DNA from 3 places in the Micromonospora sp. B006 genome. Region 1 is predicted to be linked to each of the others. Evidence: riboswitches for the same ligand, from Rfam matches in the RefSeq annotation. Region 1 holds a riboswitch; each other region holds the start of a gene.
The links. Region 1 has a riboswitch for cyclic di-AMP ahead of MicB006_RS18550 (hypothetical protein). Riboswitches for the same ligand answer to the same signal wherever they lie in the genome.
Positions count from the first base shown of each region.

Region 2: another riboswitch for cyclic di-AMP. It lies ahead of MicB006_RS00515 (NlpC/P60 family protein); the one in region 1 lies ahead of MicB006_RS18550 (hypothetical protein).
Region 3: another riboswitch for cyclic di-AMP. It lies ahead of MicB006_RS12040 (transglycosylase family protein); the one in region 1 lies ahead of MicB006_RS18550 (hypothetical protein).

Region 1 covers NZ_CP030865.1:4,162,573-4,169,150, forward strand. The annotation lists gene MicB006_RS18540 (UvrD-helicase domain-containing protein) at 1-1,674, shown strand, start outside; gene MicB006_RS18545 (cation diffusion facilitator family transporter) at 1,769-2,683, shown strand; cyclic di-AMP (ydaO/yuaA leader) riboswitch at 2,827-2,958, shown strand; gene MicB006_RS18550 (hypothetical protein) at 2,964-4,040, shown strand; gene MicB006_RS18555 (SRPBCC family protein) at 4,037-4,573, opposite strand; gene MicB006_RS18560 (STAS domain-containing protein) at 4,615-4,974, opposite strand; gene MicB006_RS18565 (hypothetical protein) at 5,408-5,812, shown strand; gene MicB006_RS18570 (BON domain-containing protein) at 5,995-6,578, shown strand, end outside.
Region 2 covers NZ_CP030865.1:102,736-109,313, reverse strand. The annotation lists gene MicB006_RS00530 (zinc metalloprotease) at 90-1,082, shown strand; gene MicB006_RS00525 (pyridoxamine 5'-phosphate oxidase family protein) at 1,154-1,699, opposite strand; gene dcd (dCTP deaminase) at 1,778-2,356, shown strand; gene MicB006_RS00515 (NlpC/P60 family protein) at 2,421-3,452, opposite strand; cyclic di-AMP (ydaO/yuaA leader) riboswitch at 3,466-3,603, opposite strand; gene MicB006_RS00510 (N-acetylmuramoyl-L-alanine amidase) at 3,842-5,875, shown strand; gene MicB006_RS00505 (C40 family peptidase) at 5,941-6,578, opposite strand, start outside.
Region 3 covers NZ_CP030865.1:2,515,385-2,521,962, reverse strand. The annotation lists gene MicB006_RS12055 (SDR family oxidoreductase) at 447-1,145, opposite strand; gene MicB006_RS12050 (helix-turn-helix domain-containing protein) at 1,178-1,654, opposite strand; gene MicB006_RS12045 (LLM class flavin-dependent oxidoreductase) at 1,701-3,263, opposite strand; cyclic di-AMP (ydaO/yuaA leader) riboswitch at 3,409-3,580, shown strand; gene MicB006_RS12040 (transglycosylase family protein) at 3,579-4,244, shown strand; gene MicB006_RS12035 (YbaB/EbfC family nucleoid-associated protein) at 4,429-4,878, shown strand; gene MicB006_RS12030 (M4 family metallopeptidase) at 4,934-6,578, opposite strand, start outside.

The DNA of each region.
Region 1 (6,578 bases):
CCGGAGGCCGCGCCGCCGGAGATGGCGGTGGTCGGCGACGGGGCGCTGCTGGCCACGCTGTCCCGGGCCACCGGCCGGGGCATGCGCGACATCGTCGCCACCATCCAGCGCGAGCAGGACGAGGCGATCCGCTCCCCCGGCAACGGCGTCACGATCGTCTCCGGCGGCCCGGGGACGGGCAAGACGGCGGTGGCGTTGCACCGGGCCGCGTACCTGCTCTACTCCGACCGGGCCCGATACGCCGGCGGCGGCATCCTGGTGGTCGGCCCGTCCGGCGTGTTCGTCGAGTACATCGCCTCGGTGCTGCCCTCGCTCGGCGAGGAGACCGCCACGCTTCGCTCGCTCGGCTCGCTGTTCCCGGGCCTGTCGGCGTCCCGGACCGACCCGCCGGACGTGGCGGCGGTGAAGGGCTCGCTGCGGATGCGCCGGGTGCTGGAGCGCGCGGTACGCGACGCGGTGCCGGACTCCCCGGCCGAACTGCGCCTGCTGTACCGGGGTGAGCTGCTGCGCCTGGAGCGTCCCGCGCTGGACGCGATCCGGGACCGGACGCTGGCCCGGGGCGCGCGCCGCAACGAGGTACGCCGGGCGGCGTTCGACGCGGTGCTCGCCGCGCTCTACGCGCAGGCCCGCACGCTGCGGGTGGGCCGGCTGCCGGAGCAGCCCGCGTTCGAGGACGAGATCATCGAGCGGCCGGAGTTCCGCGAGTTCCTCAAGGCGTGGTGGCCACGGCTGCACCCGCGGCACGTGCTGGACTGGCTGGCCCGCCCGGACCGGCTGCGCCGCTACGCCGGGGGGATCCTCTCCTCGGCCGAGATCCGGCTGCTCGGGCAGGCGTACCGCACGCTCGCGACCGACGGGCTGACGGTGGCGGACATCGCGCTGCTGGACGAGCTGGACGCGCTGCTGGGCAAGCCGGTGCAGCGGGCCCGGCCCAAGCGCGACCCGTACCAGCTCGCCGGTGGCGTGCGCGAGCTGAGCACGTACGCCGATCGGCAGCGCGCCGCCCGGGCGGCGGCCCGGGAGCGTCCGGCCGACTACCGCGACTACGCGCACGTGGTGGTGGACGAGGCGCAGGACGTCTCGCCGATGCAGTGGCGGATGGTGGGCCGGCGCGGACGGCTGGCCTCCTGGACCGTGGTCGGCGACCCGGCGCAGACGGCCTGGACCGGCGACCCGCAGGAGCTGGACCGGGCCCGGGAACAGGCGCTGGGCCGGCGCAAGCGGCACCGCTACGAGCTGACCACCAACTACCGCAACTCGGCGGAGATCTTCGCGGTGGCGGCGGCGGAGATCCGCCGGCTCTACCCGGATCTGCCGCTGCCCGACGCGGTCCGGTCCACCGGCGTGCCGCCGGTCGAGCGCGTGGTGCCCGCCGCCGAGCTGCCGGCGGCCACCGTCGAGGCGGCCGAGGCACTGCTCGGACAGGTGGAGGGCACGGTGGGCGTGATCACGCCGGTGCCGCGCCGGGACGAGGTGGCCGGCTGGCTGGGCGCGCGCGGCGCGGGCCGGCTCCAGGTGGTGACCAGCCTCCAGGCCAAGGGCATGGAGTACGACGGTGTGGTGCTGGTGGCGCCGAGCGAGATCCGGGCCGATCCCGGGTCGGGCGTGCGCACGCTCTACGTGGCGCTGTCCCGGGCGACCCAGCGCCTCACCACGCTCGACCCGGTGGGGTGAGGGGCCGCGCCGGCACCACCCACAGTTCACTTGCATACATAGCGATGTGAACATACATTGGGCCCGGCCGGTACGCGGCAGGGAGGGTGTTGGCGTGGGCGCAGGTCATGACCACAGCGGCGCGGTGGCCAACGCGGCACACCGCCACCGGGGCCGCCTATGGGCCGCGTTCGCGCTGCTCGCCGTCCTGATGGTGGTCGAGGCGGTGGCCGCCTTCACCACCGGCTCGCTCGCCCTGCTCTCCGACGCCGGGCACATGTTCACCGACGTGCTCGGCATCGGCATGGCCCTCGCGGCGATCACCGCCACCCGGCGCGCCGGCACCGACCCGCAGCGCACGTTCGGCCTCTACCGGCTGGAGGTGCTCGCCGCGCTCGCCAACGCCGTGCTGCTCGGCGCCGTCGCGGTCTACGTCCTGGTCGAGGCGGTACGCCGCTTCGGCGAGCCGCCGGAGGTGCTCGCCGGCCCGATGCTCGTGGTGGCGGTGCTCGGCCTGCTCGCCAACATCGTCGCCTTCGCGCTGCTGCGGGCCGGGTCGAAGGAGAGCATCAACCTGCGCGGCGCGTACCTGGAGGTGCTCGGCGACCTGCTCGGCTCGCTCGGCGTGATCGCCGCGGCGCTGGTCATCGCGGTCACCGACTGGTGGTGGGCGGACCCCCTGGTCGCCGTCGGGATCGGCCTGTTCATCCTGCCGCGCACCTGGCGGCTCGGCCGGGCCGCGGTGCGCATCCTGGTGCAGGCGGCGCCGGAACACCTGCAGGTGACCGCCGTGCACGACCGGCTGGCCGCGGTCCCCGGCGTGGCCGAGGTGCACGACCTGCACGTCTGGACGCTCACCTCCGGGATGGAGGTGGCCTCGGCGCACCTGACCACCGACCCCGGCGTCGACCCCGGCGGGGTGCTTGCCGCCGCGCGGGCCGCGCTGCACGAGGACTTCTCCATTGATCACGCCACGTTGCAGGTCGAACCCGGAGCGTCCGCGGGCGTGTGCGGAAAGACCGAGTGGTGATTAGGACCGACTTAAATCACTGTGGCTGCTGTACAGTAATGTCGGTTTTGCCCCGCCATGCGGCACCACGCGTCGGAGCCGCGCCCGGGCCGCGCCGGTAGGCTCGGTCGCGGCCGCAGCCACCGGCGTCACCGGCGCAGGTGGGGTGGCCGTCGCCTAATCGCCCGAAGGGGCGAGCCGGGGAACCACGTAAGTGGGGTGCATCCGCGTCAGCGGTAGGGATCTTCCGTCCCGAACCCGTCAGCTAACCCGGTCGGCGGTTGACGGAAGGACGTGTTGAATGCCCCCAGTGGCACCTGTACGACGGACGGCCGCCCGGTTGGCGGCCCTGTTCGTCGCGACGCTGACTCTCGGCGTCGCGACCGTTCCGGCCTCCCCCGCCTCGGCGGCGCCCCGGACCGCCCTGCTCGCCGCCGCACCCGGCGACGACGAGGGCGGCACGCCGGAGCTGCGCGCCCAACTCGACGCGGCCAGCAAGGGCTGGCTGGAGGCGAAGGCCGCGCTGAACCAGTCGGTGAACCGCCAGAAGCAGCTGAACGACCAGCTCAAGACGGTCGGCGCCGAACTGGCCGCACGCGACGCCAAGGTCGGCGAGATCGCCGGAGTGGCGTACCGCGCGGGCCGCCTCGGCACCGCCGCGGCGCTGCTCGACAGCAACAGCCCGGCGGGCTTCATGGACCGGGCCGCCACCCTGGAACAGGTCGCCGCGCACGAGGACCGCACGGTGCGCGAGCTGATCGCCACCCGCGACGAGGCCACCCGCACCCGGGCCGCGCTCGACACCGAGATCCGCGAGCAACGCAAGCAGGTCACGGTGATGGGCAAGCGCAAGGAGCAGGCCGAGCGCGCGCTCGAAGTGGCGAACGACAGGGCGTCACGCAGCAGCAGTGGTGGCGGCGGCAGCGTCCAGGGCACCTCCAACAAGAACGCGAAGCCGGCGCCGCGCAACTCGGACGGCTCGTGGCCGGCGGAGTCGTGCAGCGTCAACGACCCGACCCCGGCCAACGGCTGCATCACCCCGCGGACGCTGCACGCGCTGCAGCAGGCCAAGGCGGCCGGCTTCACCCGGTACGTCTCGTGCCACCGGCCAAGCGGCTCGGGCGAGCACCCGAAGGGGCGGGCCTGCGACTTCGCCGCCCAGAAGAACGGCTTCGGCGGCGTGGCCAGCGGCGGTGACCGGACGTACGGCAACAACCTGGCCGCGTACTTCGTCCGCAACGCCGACCCGCTCGCCGTGCTCTACGTGATCTGGTTCAAGCAGATCTGGCTGCCCAGCAGCGGGTGGAAGGCGTACAGCGGCGGCAACGGCGACCCGTCCAGCGACCACACCAACCACGTGCACCTGTCGGTGTACTAGCGCGCTCCCGGGGGGCCGGCCGGATCGGGCCGGCCCTCCAGCGTCGCGCCGAGACGGGCCGCCAGGCTCAGGTGAGCGGCCCGGGCCTGGCGGAACGCGTACCCGAACAGCGGCGCCGGCGCGGTCAGCGTGATCTCCACGTCGATGCGCACGGTGCCGTCGGGCTCGTCGCGCAGCCGGGTGTGGTTGCGCACCGTCGTCGCCGGCTGCTGCCGGGCCACCGTGACCACCTCGTCCTCGCTCGCGACCAGCACGTCCGCTTGGTACGTGACCGGGAAGTGCAGCGGGCCCAGTTGCAGCCGGTCGGTGATCGCGTAGCTGGCCAGCGCGCCCGGCCGGGCCGGCAGTTGCCGGACCCGGACGATCAGCGGATGCAGCTCGCCCTGGCGACTGAGGTCACCCAGCAGTGCCACCGCGTCGGCCCGGCCGCACCGGGCCTGCACGGTGTAGCTGAAGCTGTCGCTGCTCTGCAAGCGGGCCCCCTCGCCGTCGTACGTCGCGACGATCGTCCCGTACGGACGCCGGGCTGGCAACGGGTAGAAGGTCCCTGGCCGGAGGGGGTGCGAGCGGGCGCTCAGGCGCCGGGCAGCACCTCGGGGGTGTCGTCGGCGAACCACGGTTCGGGAGCGCCGAAGAGGCCGAGCAGGCCGGTGACCCAGAGCTGCCGGTGCACGAACCGGCTCGGCTCGGTGACCACGAGCTTGACGCCGCTGACCTCGCAGGTCTGGAAGCCGGCCACCATGGCGCTGATGCCGACCGAGTCGATGAACGTGACGAGCCGCATGTTCAGCTCGATGCGCGCGGGACGGCCCTTCGCGAGCACCTCGGCGATCGCTTCCCGCACCTCGTACGCGGTGTCGACGTCGATCTCCCCACGGGGCGCGATCTGGACGACACCACCCGGCCGCACCGACTTCACGATCGACAGGCTCACGCGAGCACCTCCACTCGCCCTTGACGGGCGCCTCATCAGTACGCGGGCCGCGACCGAGAGTATTCCTCCAACGGCTCGGTCGCCACCCCCCGGGATGAGCAATTCGCGAACTGGGCACACCTGGGCGCACCCAATCCGGACCTCCGGGTTCCAGTTTCCCCTTCGACGCGGGCCACGGCCAGCCGTACGGCCGGTCGGACCCGTCGATCCGCCGACCAGGGTAGCGGGCGCGCGCACCTCGCGCCGACACCCCGCTCTCGGCGCGTTCGGGTGGTTCGTCCCGGTTTGAAAGCCTGGTAGCCGCCCGCGCCCCACTGTGGGTTTGCCGCCGCCGCCCGCGGGGCACTGCCCGGGGGAGTCAACCCGTGACGCGCCGGATGGACACCGGAGTCCGAAGTGGCCGCCGGCCTTCGGCACCCGAGGAGGTAGAACGATGTTCGGATCCAACCTGCTGGACCGCCGGGGCAAGGCCGAGCGGGTCGCCGACCAGGCGTGGCAGCACCTGCTCTCCGCGGCCGGCTCCGCCGGTGACAGCGTGCGCGACGCCACCCGCGCCGCCCGCCGCAACTCCTCCGGCTTCGCCGACGACGCCACCGACCTGGTCGGCACCGCCGCCGAGGAGGCGCGCCGGCGTGCCACGCTCGCCTTCGACGCGCTGGCCGGGCGCCGGCCCGCCCTGCCCTGGACGCTGCTGATCGCGGCGGCGCTCGCGGGCGCGGCGATCGGCTGGGCCGCCGGCACCGCCGCGCGCGCCGCGGGCAGCCGCGACCGCGCCGCGGACGAGATCGAGTTCGTGGACGTGGACCGCCCGAACTCCCCGGCCGGCCTGGACGGCTGACCCGCACCCCACCGGCACGGTGGCCGCTCCCGGTACTCCCGGGGCGGCCACCGTGCTGCGTGGTGCGCTCCCCCTCCCCTCGCCTCACCCGGACCGGGTGAGGGTGGGTCACCCGGGACACGCGCAGGATCGCGGGTGCGGGACCCCGTGCCCGCGCCGCCGTCGACGGGAGGGGAAGCCGGATGGCCACCGACACGATCACGCGTACCGACCGGGACATCCAGTCCGCGGTGCTCGACGAACTGACCTGGGAACCCCGGGTCGGCCCGGACGAGATCGGGGTGACTGTCACCGAGGGCGTGGTGACGCTGACCGGCCGGGTGGACAGCTACGCCAAGAAGTGGGCCGCCGAGCGGGCCGCGCACCGGGCCGCCCGGGTCCGCGCGGTCGCCAACGACCTCTTCGTCCAGATCGCCACCGCCGCCGGGCGGGAGGATCCGGAGATCGCCGTCGCGGCCGTACGGGCGCTGGAGTGGGACGCGTTCGTACCGGTCGAGGCGCTGCAGGTGACCGTCTCCGACGGCTGGGTCACGCTGCACGGCGACGTCGAGTGGGAGTACCAGCGGCGCGCCGCCGAACGGTCGGTCGCCCGGCTCACCGGCGTACGCGGGGTGAGCAACGGGATCGCCGTGCGCCCGGCGGTCCGCGCCGACGGGCACGACCTGGCCGAGCGGATCGTGGACGCGCTCGCGCGCAACGCCGCCACCGAGGCCGAGACCGTCGACGTCCGGGTGCACGGCGACACCGTGGTGCTGGGCGGGCAGGT
Region 2 (6,578 bases), 3.0 Mb from region 1:
CAAATGCATCGATGAGATGTAACGTCTGCCCCACGTTTCCGCACCGGCGTGACACACCCCCTGGCACGCCGTCAGAAAGAGGTGGGCCCATGGGACTGCGTCCCAACCTGCTGACCCGGCGTACCGCCGGTGTCGCGACGTCGACCCTCGCGCTGCTGCTCAGCACCGCCGCCGTCGGCGTCGTCCCCGCTGCTTCGGCCTTCTCGGCCGCCCCGGCCGGCGTCTGCGCCGAGCCTGCTGACGCCCACGCCGACGAGCACTCGAACGCCCGCGTCGCGAAGGGCGGCAACGCCAAGCTCGACCCCAACCACCTGACCGCCAGGCAGGTCCAGGACCGGGAAGCCGACCTCGCCGCGGCGCAGCGCGAGCGGGCCAACTTCCGGGCCGGCGCCGTCACCCCGCTGGCCACCGTGACGATCCCGGTCGTCGTGCACGTCATCCAGGAGAACAGCACCCGGGCCGGCGGCAACATCCCGGACTCGATGATCAACCAGCAGATCACCGTGCTGAACCAGTCGTACGCGGGCTCGACCGGCGGCGCCGCCACCGCCTTCGGGTTCCAGCTCACGAAGATCAACCGGGTGACGAACCCGTCGTGGTACCCGATCGTGCAGGGCTCCTCCGCCGAGCGCTCGATGAAGACCTCGCTGCGTGAGGGCGGCAAGAACACGCTGAACATCTACCTCGGCGAGCTGAGCGACAGCCTGCTGGGCTGGGCCACGTTCCCGAAGCGGACGCTGGACAAGATGGACGGCGTGGTGGTGCTCAGCGAGTCGCTGCCCGGCGGCACGTCGACCAACTACAACCAGGGCGACACCGGCACGCACGAGGTCGGCCACTGGCTGAACCTCTACCACACCTTCCAGGGCGGCTGCTCCGGCTCCGGTGACAGCGTCTCCGACACCCCGGCCGAGGCGTCCCCGGCGTACCAGTGCCCTACCGGCCGTGACACCTGCTCGGCCACCGGCAAGGACCCGATCACCAACTTCATGGACTACACGTACGACTCCTGCATGTACCAGTTCACCGCCGGACAGGCGAGCCGCATGCTCACCGCGTGGAACGCCTACCGCGCAGCCTGACCTTCTCGCACCACGTACCGGTGCCGGCCCTGTCCTCGGACGGGCCGGCACCGCTCGTTTCGGGGCTCTGGTCAGGCGGCCGGGCGGCGGGTGTCGAAGCCGTGCCGCCCGCGCCGGCCCTCGGCGGCTACCGGCTCACGCCGGGCCGGTTCGGCACCGAGCGGGTCGAGCCACACCCGCACCTGCGGCGGGGCGGCGCCGGGCTGGGCCACCGGGTCGCGCCGGGTCAGCATCGCCGCCTCGACAGTGAACTCGAACAGCCGCCAGTCACCCTGCGGCGACGCCCGCGCGATCCGGGCCAGGTGGGCCACTGTGGCCGGGTCGGTCACCGGCCGCGCGCGCCCCGCGATGTACGCCTCGTCGTCGCTCTCCTCCGGCGGGAACGAGTGCAGCGCGTAGCGGCCGTCGCGTTCGAGGTCGCGGCGCTTCGGCGAGTCGATGACGAAGCACCAGAGGCCGTCGTCGGTGATCACCGGGGAAACCGGGTGGACGCGGGGGCCGCCGTCGGCGCGGACCGTGGCGAGGTAGCCGAAGCCCGGCCCGTACTGCTGCATCAGGAGGCGGATCTCGTCGGCGAGGCGGGGCTCGTCGGCGGCGAATTCGGACCAGGAAGCCATGCGGACATCCTATCGAACACGTGTACGAAGATGTAGTGCGACACGCAGGTCACCCATACCGGTCGCTATGGTGTTCCGATGCTGCTCTCCGACCGCGACCTGGTCTCCGAGATCAAGGCCGGCACGCTTGCGCTGGAGCCCTTCGAGCCCACGTTGGTGCAGCCGTCGAGCATCGACGTACGCCTGGACCGGCTGTTCCGGGTGTTCAACAACCATCTCTACACACACATCGATCCGTCGGTACAGCAGGACGACCTGACCTCGATGGTGGAGGTGCCGGAGGGGCAGCCGTTCGTGCTGCACCCGGGCGAGTTCGTGCTCGCCTCCACGCTCGAGGTGATCTCGCTGGGCGACCAGCTCGCCGGCCGGCTGGAGGGCAAGTCGAGCCTGGGCCGGCTGGGTCTACTGACCCACTCGACCGCCGGCTTCATCGACCCGGGCTTCTCCGGTCACGTCACGCTGGAGCTGTCGAACGTGGCGAACCTGCCGATCACGCTCTGGCCCGGCATGAAGATCGGCCAGCTCTGCATCTTCCGGCTCTCCTCGCCGGCCGAGCACCCGTACGGCTCGGCCGTCTACGGCTCGCGTTACCAGGGGCAGCGCGGCCCGACGCCGAGCCGGTCCTGGCAGAGCTGGCGCACCTGGCCGACGCGCTGACGCCGACCGCAGTTGTTAATAGGGGCCCCCTCCTCTACCGGAGGCGTTAAGAGGGGACCCTTCCTTACACGCGGCCGTAGCTGTTGATGTCGCCGTCGTCGACCCGCTTCATCGTGATGGGCTTGCCGGACTGGGAGGCGTGCACCACCCAGCCGTCGCCCACGTACATCGCCACGTGGTGCAGGTCGCTGTAGTAGAAGACGAGGTCACCGGCGCGCAGGTCGGCGCGGCTGATCCGTTTCGTCACGGCGTGCTGCTGGCGCGCGTTGTGCGGCAGCGAGACTCCGCCCTTGGCCCAGGCCGCCAGGGTGAGGCCCGAGCAGTCGAAGTGGTCCGGGCCGGCGGCGCCCCAGACGTAGATCTTGCCGATCTGGGCGCAGGCGAACTTCACCGCCGCTCCGGCCGGGCCGCCGGGGTAGCCGGCCGGGCAGGGCGCCGGGCGCAGCGGGCCGCCGCCACCCTTGCCGTACACCTTGAGCCGCAGCTTCTGCAGCTTGGCGATCTCGGCGTCGATCTGCTTCTTCTTCGCCGCGAGCTGGGCCTCGGTGCGCGCCAGCCCGGCGATCATCTCGTCCAGCGGCTTCTTCTTCGCCGCCAGCTCGTCGCGCAGCGCGGCGACGGAACGCACCTGCTCGTGCTGCCGGTGCGCGAAGCGGTCGAGCAGTTCCAGGCCGTTGACCAGGTCACCGGGCGAGCGGCTGCCGAGCAGCACGTTGACTGTGGAGAGATTGTCGCCCTTGTAGGCGTCGGCGGCGAGGCCGCCGACCTGGCCGAGGGCGGCGTCCACCCGGGCCTGGAGGGGTGCGATCTGGCGGCCGAGCGCGTCGGCCTGCTTGCGCCGCGCGGCGAGCTGCTCGCGTACGGCGTTCACCTGTTCGATGACCGGTTCGAGCTTGTTCCAGTCGCGGTCGATCTGGGCCTCGATCTCGGCGACCGAGGGTTCGGCGTGTGCCGCCGTGGCGCCGCCGGTCAGAACGACGGCGGTGCCGACCAGCGCGGCGAGGGCTGTGGTGAAGCGGGACCAGCGGGAACGCGGCGCGAGGCTGGACCGGTCGGTGGACCGGCCCGACGACGGCCGCGGGGCATGGAGTGCCACCGGGCGTCCGTACTCCTTCTTCCGTACCGCCTACCGGGTTAGCTGACGGATTCGGGCGGGAAGGGAGCCGCCCTACCGCAGCAGCGCTGCGGATTCACCCCAGGTACCTGGTTCCCCGGCTCGCCCGGAGGCGACTCGGCGGTGTCGAACCGTCACCGACCGGGTTGGACGGTGAGACGTGCGGCCGACGATTCACCAGAGTAGGGACCACCGTTATCGATCCGCAACTTCCAGCGCCGTGACACTCCGTACGCGATGCGATGCCCCACTCCGCGCGGAGGTGAAATTTTCTTTCACTGCTGATTACTCACTGGAAAGGTATTGACCATCACGGGTGTGCGGAGTGAGGGTGGGAATGCAGTGACCCCCATCCCTGTCCAGGAGGTTCGATGCATCTCTCCGCCCTGCCGTCGGGCAGACGGATACTGCTCGCCGCCGCCGTGGCCACAGCCACCGTGCTGGCGACGACCGGCCCCGTGACCGCCGCGCCGGACACGTCCACGCCCGCGAGCGACCGGCAACAACAATACGCCGCCGCCGCGGCAGAGTACGGCGTACCGCAGAACGTGCTGCTCGGCGTCTCCTATCTGGAGTCCCGCTGGGACACCCACACCGGGCAGCCCAGCACCAGCGGCGGCTACGGCCCGATGCACCTGACCGACGCCGCGCACATCCTCGCCATGCCGGGCAGCGCCCACGTCGACGAGGACGAGGACCCGCGCGGCGACGACGCCCGCCCGCTCAAGCTCGACCCGGCCACGGCCGCCGCGCCGACGCGGGAGACCCCGTTGCCGAGCGCCTCGCTCCAGACGCTCGACGCCGCCGCCGCGCTCACCGGACTCGACGCGGGCACGCTGCGCACCGACCCGGCCGCGAACATCCGCGGTGGCGCGGCGCTGCTGGCGTCGTACCAGAAGGCACTGGGCGGGCCGGTCGGCGCCGGCACCGACCCGGCGGCCTGGTACGCCGCGGTGGCCCGGTACTCCGGCGCGGACACCGCCGACGCGGCGGCGGCCTTCGCCGACGAGGTCTACGACCAGCTCGGCCAGGGCGCCACCCGGACCACCGACGACGGCCAGCGGGTCACGCTCGCCGCCACCGCCGCGAAGCCGGACCGTTCCCGGCTGGCCCGGCTCGGCCTGCGCAACGCCGAGCGGCCGGACGGGCTGGAGTGCCCGGTCCGGCTGGCCTGCGAGTGGATTCCCGCCCCCTACGAGCAGCTCAGCGACGACCCGGGCGACTACGGCAACCACGACCTGGGCGACCGGCCGAAGCAGCAGAAGATCGAGTACATCGTCATCCACGACACCGAGGGCTACTTCGGCCCGAGCGTCGACCTGGTGAAGCGGGCCGACTACCTGGGCTGGCACTACACGCTGCGCTCGGTGGACGGCTACATCGCCCAGCACATCAAGACCAAGGACGTCGGCTGGCACGCCGGCAACTGGTACGTCAACGCCAAGTCCATCGGCCTGGAGCACGAGGGCTTCGCCGGCCAGGGCACCTGGTACACCGAGGCGATGTACCGCACCTCCGCCAAGCTGGTCCGCCACCTGGCGCTGAAGTTCGGCATCCCGATGGACCGGCACCACATCATCGGCCACGACAACGTGCCCGGCATCACCGCCGCCAACGTGGGCGGCATGCACTGGGACCCGGGGCCCTACTGGGACTGGTCGCACTACTACGACCTGATGAAGGCACCGTTCCGCGGCACCGGCACGGCGAAGACCGGCCTGGTCACCATCGACCCGGACTTCGCCACCAACCGGCCCGCGTTCACCGGCTGCAACCAGCAGCCGCCCGGCGTCCCGACGCCCCGGCCGCCGGCCGAGCCGTGCCCGTCGCGCGGTTCCTCGGCGGTGGTCCTGCGGACCGCGCCGAGCCTGGACGCCCCGCTCGTCAACGACCTCGGGCTGCGCCCGGACGGCACGCCGGACACGATGTACATCTCCGACCACGGCGCCCGCGCCTCCGCCGGCCAGACGTACGCGCTCGCCGGCCGGCAGGGCGACTGGACCGCGATCTGGTACCTCGGCCAGAAGGCGTGGTTCCTCAACCCGGCCTCCGCGCCCACCGCCAAGTGGGCCACCGGCTTCGTGGTGACCCCGCGGCCCGGCAAGGCCACCATCCCGGTGTACGGCCGCGCCTACCCGGAGCAGGCCGCCTACCCGGACACCATCCCGTACCAGACCATCTCGCCGCTGCAGTACACGTTCGCCGCCGGCCAGCGGTACGCGGTGGGCGGGGTGCTGCCCGGCGAGTACTACCGGGCGGTCTCGTTCGACGGTTCCGCCCCGGGTGACCGGACCGTGGTACGCGGCGAGAACCGCTACGTGCAGGTCCAGTTCGGCCACCGGATCATGTTCGTGAACCTGGACGACGTGCTGATCCTGCCGTCCCCGGTCGGCGCGCCGCGCTGACCTCTCCACCAGAACGCGAAGGCCCCCGGTCCGCAGGGACCGGGGGCCTTTTCGTGTGACCGAGGTCAGGTGACCCGGACGAAGCCGGCGAGCGGCTGGGTGTTGATGCTCGACACCTGGACCGGTTTGCCTGTCCGGGGCGCGTGCACCATCACCCCGTTGCCGAGATAGAGCCCGACGTGATGCAGATCGGAGCCGAAGAACACCAGGTCACCGGGGCGCGCCTCGGAGCGGGACACCTTGCGGCCCTCGTTCCACTGCGCGCCGGTGAAGTGGGTGAGCGAGATGCCCGCCGCCTTGTACGCGTACTGCGTGAGGCCGGAGCAGTCGAACGAGTTCGGGCCGGTGGCGCCCCACACGTACGGGTCGCCGACCTGGGCGCACGCCGTCGCGATCGCGGTCCGCGCGGCGCTGCTCACCACGCCGTCGATCTTCGGGCAGCCGGCCGGGCGGATCGAGGTCACCGGCAGCATGGCGGTGAGCCGCTTGATCTCCGAGTCGATCTGCTTCTTCTTCGCCGCGAGATCGTTCTGCTGCTTGGTCTCCAGCTCGATCAGCGCGTCGAGCTTCTCCTTCTGCCTGTTGTACTCGTCCCGCACCTTGAGCACACCGGCGATCTGGCGGCGCTGGTCGTCGGCGATCCGGTCCAGCATGACCAGCTGCTCGGCCAGCGTGCCCGGCTTGGTGCTCACCAGCAGCGCGC
Region 3 (6,578 bases), 1.6 Mb from region 1:
CGGGCGGTTGTCGTGGCTGCTGCTTGATCGACTCCATTACGCCGAAGTGGCGGCATCCGACCGCCTCTGACGCCGCCACCTCGCCGAACTTGAGTGGACCACGATGGGTGTCCCAGAGTGGGGAAGATCGGTCCCGGATGGAGGGACGTCGGGAACTCTCGGTGAGTGAGCGGCCCGGTGGGGTGGTTCTACAGGCCCTCGTCGATGGTTGCGGGCCGGGGCGGATCTGGTGGAGCTGGGTGCGGCGGGTGCCGGGTTCGTGTCGGGGGGCGCTGATCGGCTGTGCCGAAGCGGCCGCCGTTGGCAGCCGACCGGACCGAGGTCGATGCGCGCGCCGGGCAGCAGCCGTGCGGATGCCGAACATCCGTGGCTGGTGGGCGCGCCGAGCGTGATCGGGGCCGTCTCGCCGAGGTGACGCCGCCACCTCGGCGAGGCGGAGCGGCGGATCAGGGGAGCGCGGGATAGAGCGCGGCCACTCCGCCGGACAGGCCGGCCTGGACCCGGCGGGCCACGTCGTCGGCCAGGATCTCGTAGCTGTCGGCCTCGATGCCGTCGACAGCGAGCCGGGCGACCTCCGCCGGGTCGGCCTTCGGGCCGGGTACGGCGGCGGCCATCTCGGTGTCCATGTAGCCCACGTGCAGCCCTGCGACGCGGACGCCACGGTCGGCCAGCTCCAGGCGGAGCGCGTTGGTCATCGACCATTCGGCGGCCTTGGCCGCGCCGTACGCGCCGACCCCGGGGAAGGTGAGCCAGGACAGCGCGGACAGGACGTTCAGGATCGTCCCGCCGCCGTTCGCCGTGATCCGGGGCGCGAACGCGCGTACCACCGACAGCGTGCCGAGGTAGTGCGTCTCCAGCTCCAGCCGGATCTGCGCGAGGTCCCCGTCGAGCAGGTTGGCGCCGGTGCTCACGCCGGCGTTGTTGACGAGCAGCGTCACGTCCCCGGCCCGCTCGGCGGCGGCGGCCGCCGACGCGGGGTCGGTGATGTCGAGGCGTACCGGGGTGACGCCGGGCAGGTTCACGGTGTCCGGGTTGCGCGCGCCGGCCCAGACGGTGGCGCCGCGCGCGACGAGTTCGGCGGCCAGGTGCCGGCCGAAGCCACGGTTGGCGCCGGTGACCAGGGCGGTGCTTCCAGCGATCTTCATGTCTCGCTCCGAGAGGTGGTGAGGAAGGGGGGTCAGGCGGACAGCAGGCCCGGACCGGGCAGCACGGCCAGCTCGCCGGGCGGTACGTCGTGCCCGGCGTCGCAGCGCAGCCGGGCGTGCACGGCAGCGCCGCACTCGTCGTGGGCCACCCGGACCGCGGGGCCCGCCTCGTCGGCGGCGTACGTGTCGCCCCACTGCCGCAGCGCGACGAGCACCGGGATGAGATCGCTGCCCTTGGATGTGAGCACGTACTCGTCGCGGGTGCGCTGCCCGGGCTCGCGGTAGGGGCGCCGGTCGAGCAGCCCGTCGGCGACGAGCTGCTTGAGGCGTGCGGCGGCGACGGGCTCGCTGATGCCGACCCGCCGGGCGAAGTCGTCGAAGCGGCGGGTGCCGAACGACGCCTCCCGCAGCAGGAGCAGCGTGGTGCGGTTGCCGACCACCTCCAGCGCCCGGGCGATCGAGCAGTTGGCGGTGGACCAGGAGTCACGCTGCGCGAGGAGGTCCGTCATGGCGTCGACGGTACCCCCTGACTTAGGAAATCAGAAGTCAGCTACCTCACAGCTGGCCGGGGAAGAAACCGTGCCGGGCCAGCGGCTCGACGATCTGGTGCTCCTCGTACGACAGGTGCGACAGCAGCGTGTCGGTGAGCAGGTCCACCGCCTCCTGGAGCTGCGTGAAGTCGCCGGGCCGCCGGACCAGCTCCACGAGCGCCCGGTCGACGCTCTCCACCACGCCGTGGATCACCACGTGCTCCTCCTCGAGGCGGTCCAGCACGGCCGCCAGCCCTGCCTCGGAGCGGCGCAGGTGCGGGAAGATCGAGGCGTCCTCCAGCCCGTGGTGCTGGGTGACCATGGTGCAGTACGCCGCGCAGTACGCCCCGAGCGTCCAGTTGTTCTGCCGCATGGTCATCTCGTTCAGCGCGGCACGCGCCCGGCCCGGCGAGACAGTGCCTCGCTTGACCTGTTCCAGCAGGTCGCGCACCTGGGCCAGCTCCTGGCGCAGATGGTCGTGCACGTCCACCAGGTGCTGCCCGGCGGCCTGTCCCCGGGCCGGGTAGACCTGTCCGGCCGGTGGCGGCGGGGCGGTCGGCCGGGTCGACTCGTCCCAGGGGCGGCGCGCGCTCAGGCGTACCCCCGGGTCTGGGGTGGGAGTGACCGCCAGCGTGGCCGGCCCGCCGGTGGCGGCCGTCTCGTCGGCGACCGCGCGGGCGCCGCTGCCCGGCGCGGTGCGCTCGGCGGCGACCAGCTCCCGCACCGCGGGCGCGACCTCCTGGGCGAAGATCTGGATCGCGCGGGGCTCGTCGCTGCCGAGGATGAACGTGGTGACGCCGTGCTCCAGCGTGAGCCCGGCCAACTCCTCGACCCACTGCTCCGGCGGACCGGCCAGGAAGCCGGCCGACGAGCGGGCGAACGTGCCGTTCACGTTGAGCATGCGGCGGATCTCGGCCGGGTCGCGCCCGGCGGCCTGAGCGCCCTCGTCGACGAGCGCGTTCAGGGCGGGCAGCTCGTCGGGCCCCTTGGGCAGGTAGGACAGGGAGGGCAGCCAGCCGTCGGCGGCGCGGCCGACAAGGCGGAGCATGCGCGGCTTGTACGCGCCGACCCAGATGCCCACCTGATGCGCGGGCGCCGGGCCACGCTTGGCGCCGACCACCCGGTAGTGCTCGCCGTCGACCCGGATCATGCCGCGCCGGTCGATGTCCCAGACCTCGCGGATCACCCGGATCGCCTCGTCCAGGGCCTCGACTGCCGCGCCGGGGGACAGGCGCCGCCCGCCCGTCGCCTCGATCGCGTCCCAGAACGCGCCCGCGCCGAGCCCCAGCTCGACCCGCCCGCCGGTGAGCAGGTCCAGGCTGGCCACGCTGCGGGCCAGCACCACGGGCTGCCGCAGCGGCAGGTTGAGCACGTTGCCGGCCAGGCGGATACGTTCGGTGGCGGCGGCCACGTAGGACATCAGCGTCCAGGTGTCCAGGAAGCCCGGCTGGTACGGGTGGTCCTGGAACGTGACCAGGTCCAGCCCGACCTGCTCGCAGAGCGTGGCCAGCGCCACCACCTGGTCGGGCTGCCCGGCGGCGGGGGTGATGAAGCCGCCGAAGGTCAGCTCGTGTCCGTGATCGGTCATCCGTCCGGCCCTCCCGTGATCTTGCTCAGCCCTGCCACCGTAGCTCCACAGGTGGTAGCCCGGCCGGGTGAACAGGGTCACAAGAAGTGGATGATCGTCGCAAATCGTCCATAACGTCGGTTCCGTCCGCATTCGTGGACACCGTAGGCCGGAAACGCCTAGTCCCGCCTCCGGCCGCGGTTACCGGACGTCGTGCGGGAGCGGGGGAACCACACGTACCACGGTGCCTCGTCACCTCGGGGTGAAGCCGCCACCGGCGGCCGGGCTCCTCGGCCCGAACCCGACAGCTCACCTCGTCGGCGTGGAGGAATCCACATGTCAACTGCATACTCGGCTCGAAGCCGCCGTACGGCTCTCGGAGCGGTGGTGGCCGGCACCGCCGTCGGCGCCGCGACCCTGTTCGGCCCGGCCGCTCCGGCCAGCGCCGGCGTCAACTGGGACGCGGTCGCGCGCTGCGAGTCAGGCGGCAACTGGAAGATCAACACCGGCAACGGGTACTACGGCGGGCTCCAGTTCTCCCGCGCCACCTGGAACGGCTACGGCGGGCAGAAGTACGCCGCCCGGGCCGACCTGGCCAGCCGGTCCGAGCAGATCGCCGTCGCCGAGAAGGTGCTGCGCGGGCAGGGCATCGGCGCGTGGCCGGTCTGCGGCAGGAAGGGCGGCTCGGCGAGCGCCGCCGCGACCCGGTCCGAGCGGGCCACGCCGAAGAAGGCGAACCCGAAGAAGACCACCTCGAAGCAGACCGCCCCGGAGCGGGCCGCCACGCGCAGGGCCGCGCCGGAACGGGTCGCGACGAAGGCGGCGCCGCGGCCGGCGTCCGGCGTCGGGACGTACGTGGTCCGGCGCGGGGACACGCTGTCGGAGATCGCCGTGGCGCAGCGCGTCGACGGCGGCTGGCGTGCCCTGCACGAGCGCAACCGGGCAGTGGTCGGCGACGACCCCGGCCTGATCTTCCCTGGTCAGCGGCTGCTTCTGCGCTGACCTGATCCGGACGCCCGGCCGGTTCGCCCCGGCCGGGCGTCCGGCCGTCCGCGACACGCCGTGTCGCCGGTGTCCGGCCTGCTCCCGGCGCCGGGACACGGCCCGCGACGGCCGGTGACCGCGATTCGTCGGAGCCGGTTGTTAGGGTCACGATGATCGGCTAAGACGTGAAGAAAGCGCGGATATGACCAACGACCCGTTCTCGGCGGCCGCGAGCCTCGACGAGCTGCTGACCCGCACGCAGCAGGCGCTCACCTCGATGCGCTCCCGGTCCTCGGCGCACGCCGACGGCGAACCGGCCGACCTGCTGCGCGCCGAGGGCACTGCGGCCGGTGGGCGGGTCCGCGCGGTCGCCGTCCAGGGTGGCCGGCTGGATTCCGTGACGATCGACCCGGAGCTGGCCGGCGAGCCCCTCGACGTCCTCAGCGGACACCTCGTCGCCGCCGCCAACGACGCGCTGTCCGAGCTGGACGCACAGGTCAGCGCGTCGGCGCGAGCCGACGCCGACGCGCTCGCCGCCCGGCTCGGCAGCATGGGCGACCAGGCCGAGCTGTTCGGCCGCGCGATGCACGAGGCGGCCGCCCGGATCCATCGTGACCGCGGCACCTCGTCCCGGGCCGGGCGCCCGGCCTGAGACGACGAGGCGGCCGGCCGCCGGGAGGACGACGACCGGCCGCGCTACGCCACGGTCAGCTCAGGGTGACCGCGGTGTCGTCGACGACGAAGGACGTCTGCAGAGAGCTGTCCTCCACGCCGCTGAACGAGATGGTCGCCGTGGTGCCTGCGAGCGACGAGACGTCGAAGGATCGCTGCACGTACCCGGTGGCCTTGTTCAGGTTGGAGTAGGTGGCCAGCGTGGTGCTGCCGGCCTTGACGGTGAGCTTGTCGTACGCGGTGCTCGTGGTCGTCTCCGCGCTGTCGATGTGCAGCCAGAAGCTCAACGTCGCCCGGCAGCCGGCCGGGATCGTCACCGACTGACTGAGCGTGTCGGTGTGCGACGAGCCGTACCCGTCCAGCCACGCCTTGTACGAGCCGCCGTGCGCCGCCTGGCCGCTGTCGGTGGTGATGACGCCGGACGAGGCGGTCCAGCTCACGTTGCCCGACTCGAAGCCGGGGTTGGCGAGCTTGTTGCCGGAGCAGCCACCCGACGGCGGGGTGGTGGTGGCGGTCGGCGTGGGCGTCGGGGTGCCGCCGGCGCAGGTCGGCTCACCCGACTGGGCCGGTACGCTGACCGCGGCCCAGGCCGCCTTGACCGCATTGAACTCGGTGCAGCTGCTCGGGTAGAGGTTCTTCGCCGCCTGCAACGTCCAGACGCGGTACTTCAGGTAGGACGAGGACGACGTCTTCAGCAGCATGGCGTTGTACATGATCTTGATGGCCTTCTGGATACCCAGACCGCTCACGCTGCTGCTGTTGCAGGTCGAGCTGGACGGCTGCCCGTTGGTCGGGCTGCTGCCGTTGGCCAGCAGGTAGAACCAGTGGTTGCCCGGCCCGGCCGCGGCGTGCACCTCGGTCGACGGGATGCTGCTGGAGTAGCAGTTCGGGTCGCCGAGCGCCGACGGGTTGTACATGTTGCGGATCGGGCCGGAGCCGACCAGGTTGATCTTCTCGCCGACCAGGAAGTCCGGCGCGTCGTAGCTGGACGGCTCGTTGGCGAACCACTCGGTGGCCGCGCCGAACGTGTCCGCCACGAACTCCTGGGTGCCGCCGCCGGAGATGCCGCCGGGGGTGTAGTCGTCGATGCCGTGGCCGATCTCGTGCGCCACCACGTCCAGCGAGCCGATCCACTGACCGGCGGTGTTCTTGCCGATCTGTACCTGGCTGCCGTCGTAGTAGGCGTTCTGGTCGTTGAGGCCCACCCGGATCGGCCAGTAGCCACCGTTGCCGTTGGCGCCGTTGCGGCCCAGCCACTGGGCGAGCATCTTGTGCTCGGTCTGCGCGGAGAACAGCGCGTCCACGCAGCCGGTCTCCTTGTTGGTGGCGGTGCCGTTGCCCCACACGTCGTCGGAGCCGCTGAACGTGGTGTTGTTCGCCGAGTCCTGGCAGCTCAGGTTGGTGACGGTCGGGTCCTTCATGGTGTACGTGGAGCCCGACTGGGTGGTGTTGAGCGTGAGCGGGCTGGGCCCGTTCCAGGCGCCGGTGCCGGTGCCGCGCACCACGTGCTCCTGCTTGCGCAGGACCGCGCCGGTGCGGGCGTCGACGTCGACGGTGAGCCGGCTCGGGCCGTCCGCGCTGGTGCCGCGTACCGTGGTCTCCCAGGCCAGCGCCGGTGCGGCGCCGAGCGTGTAGACCACGAGCGTGGTGCCCTCGACCGCGCTGACCGTCTTGAGCTGG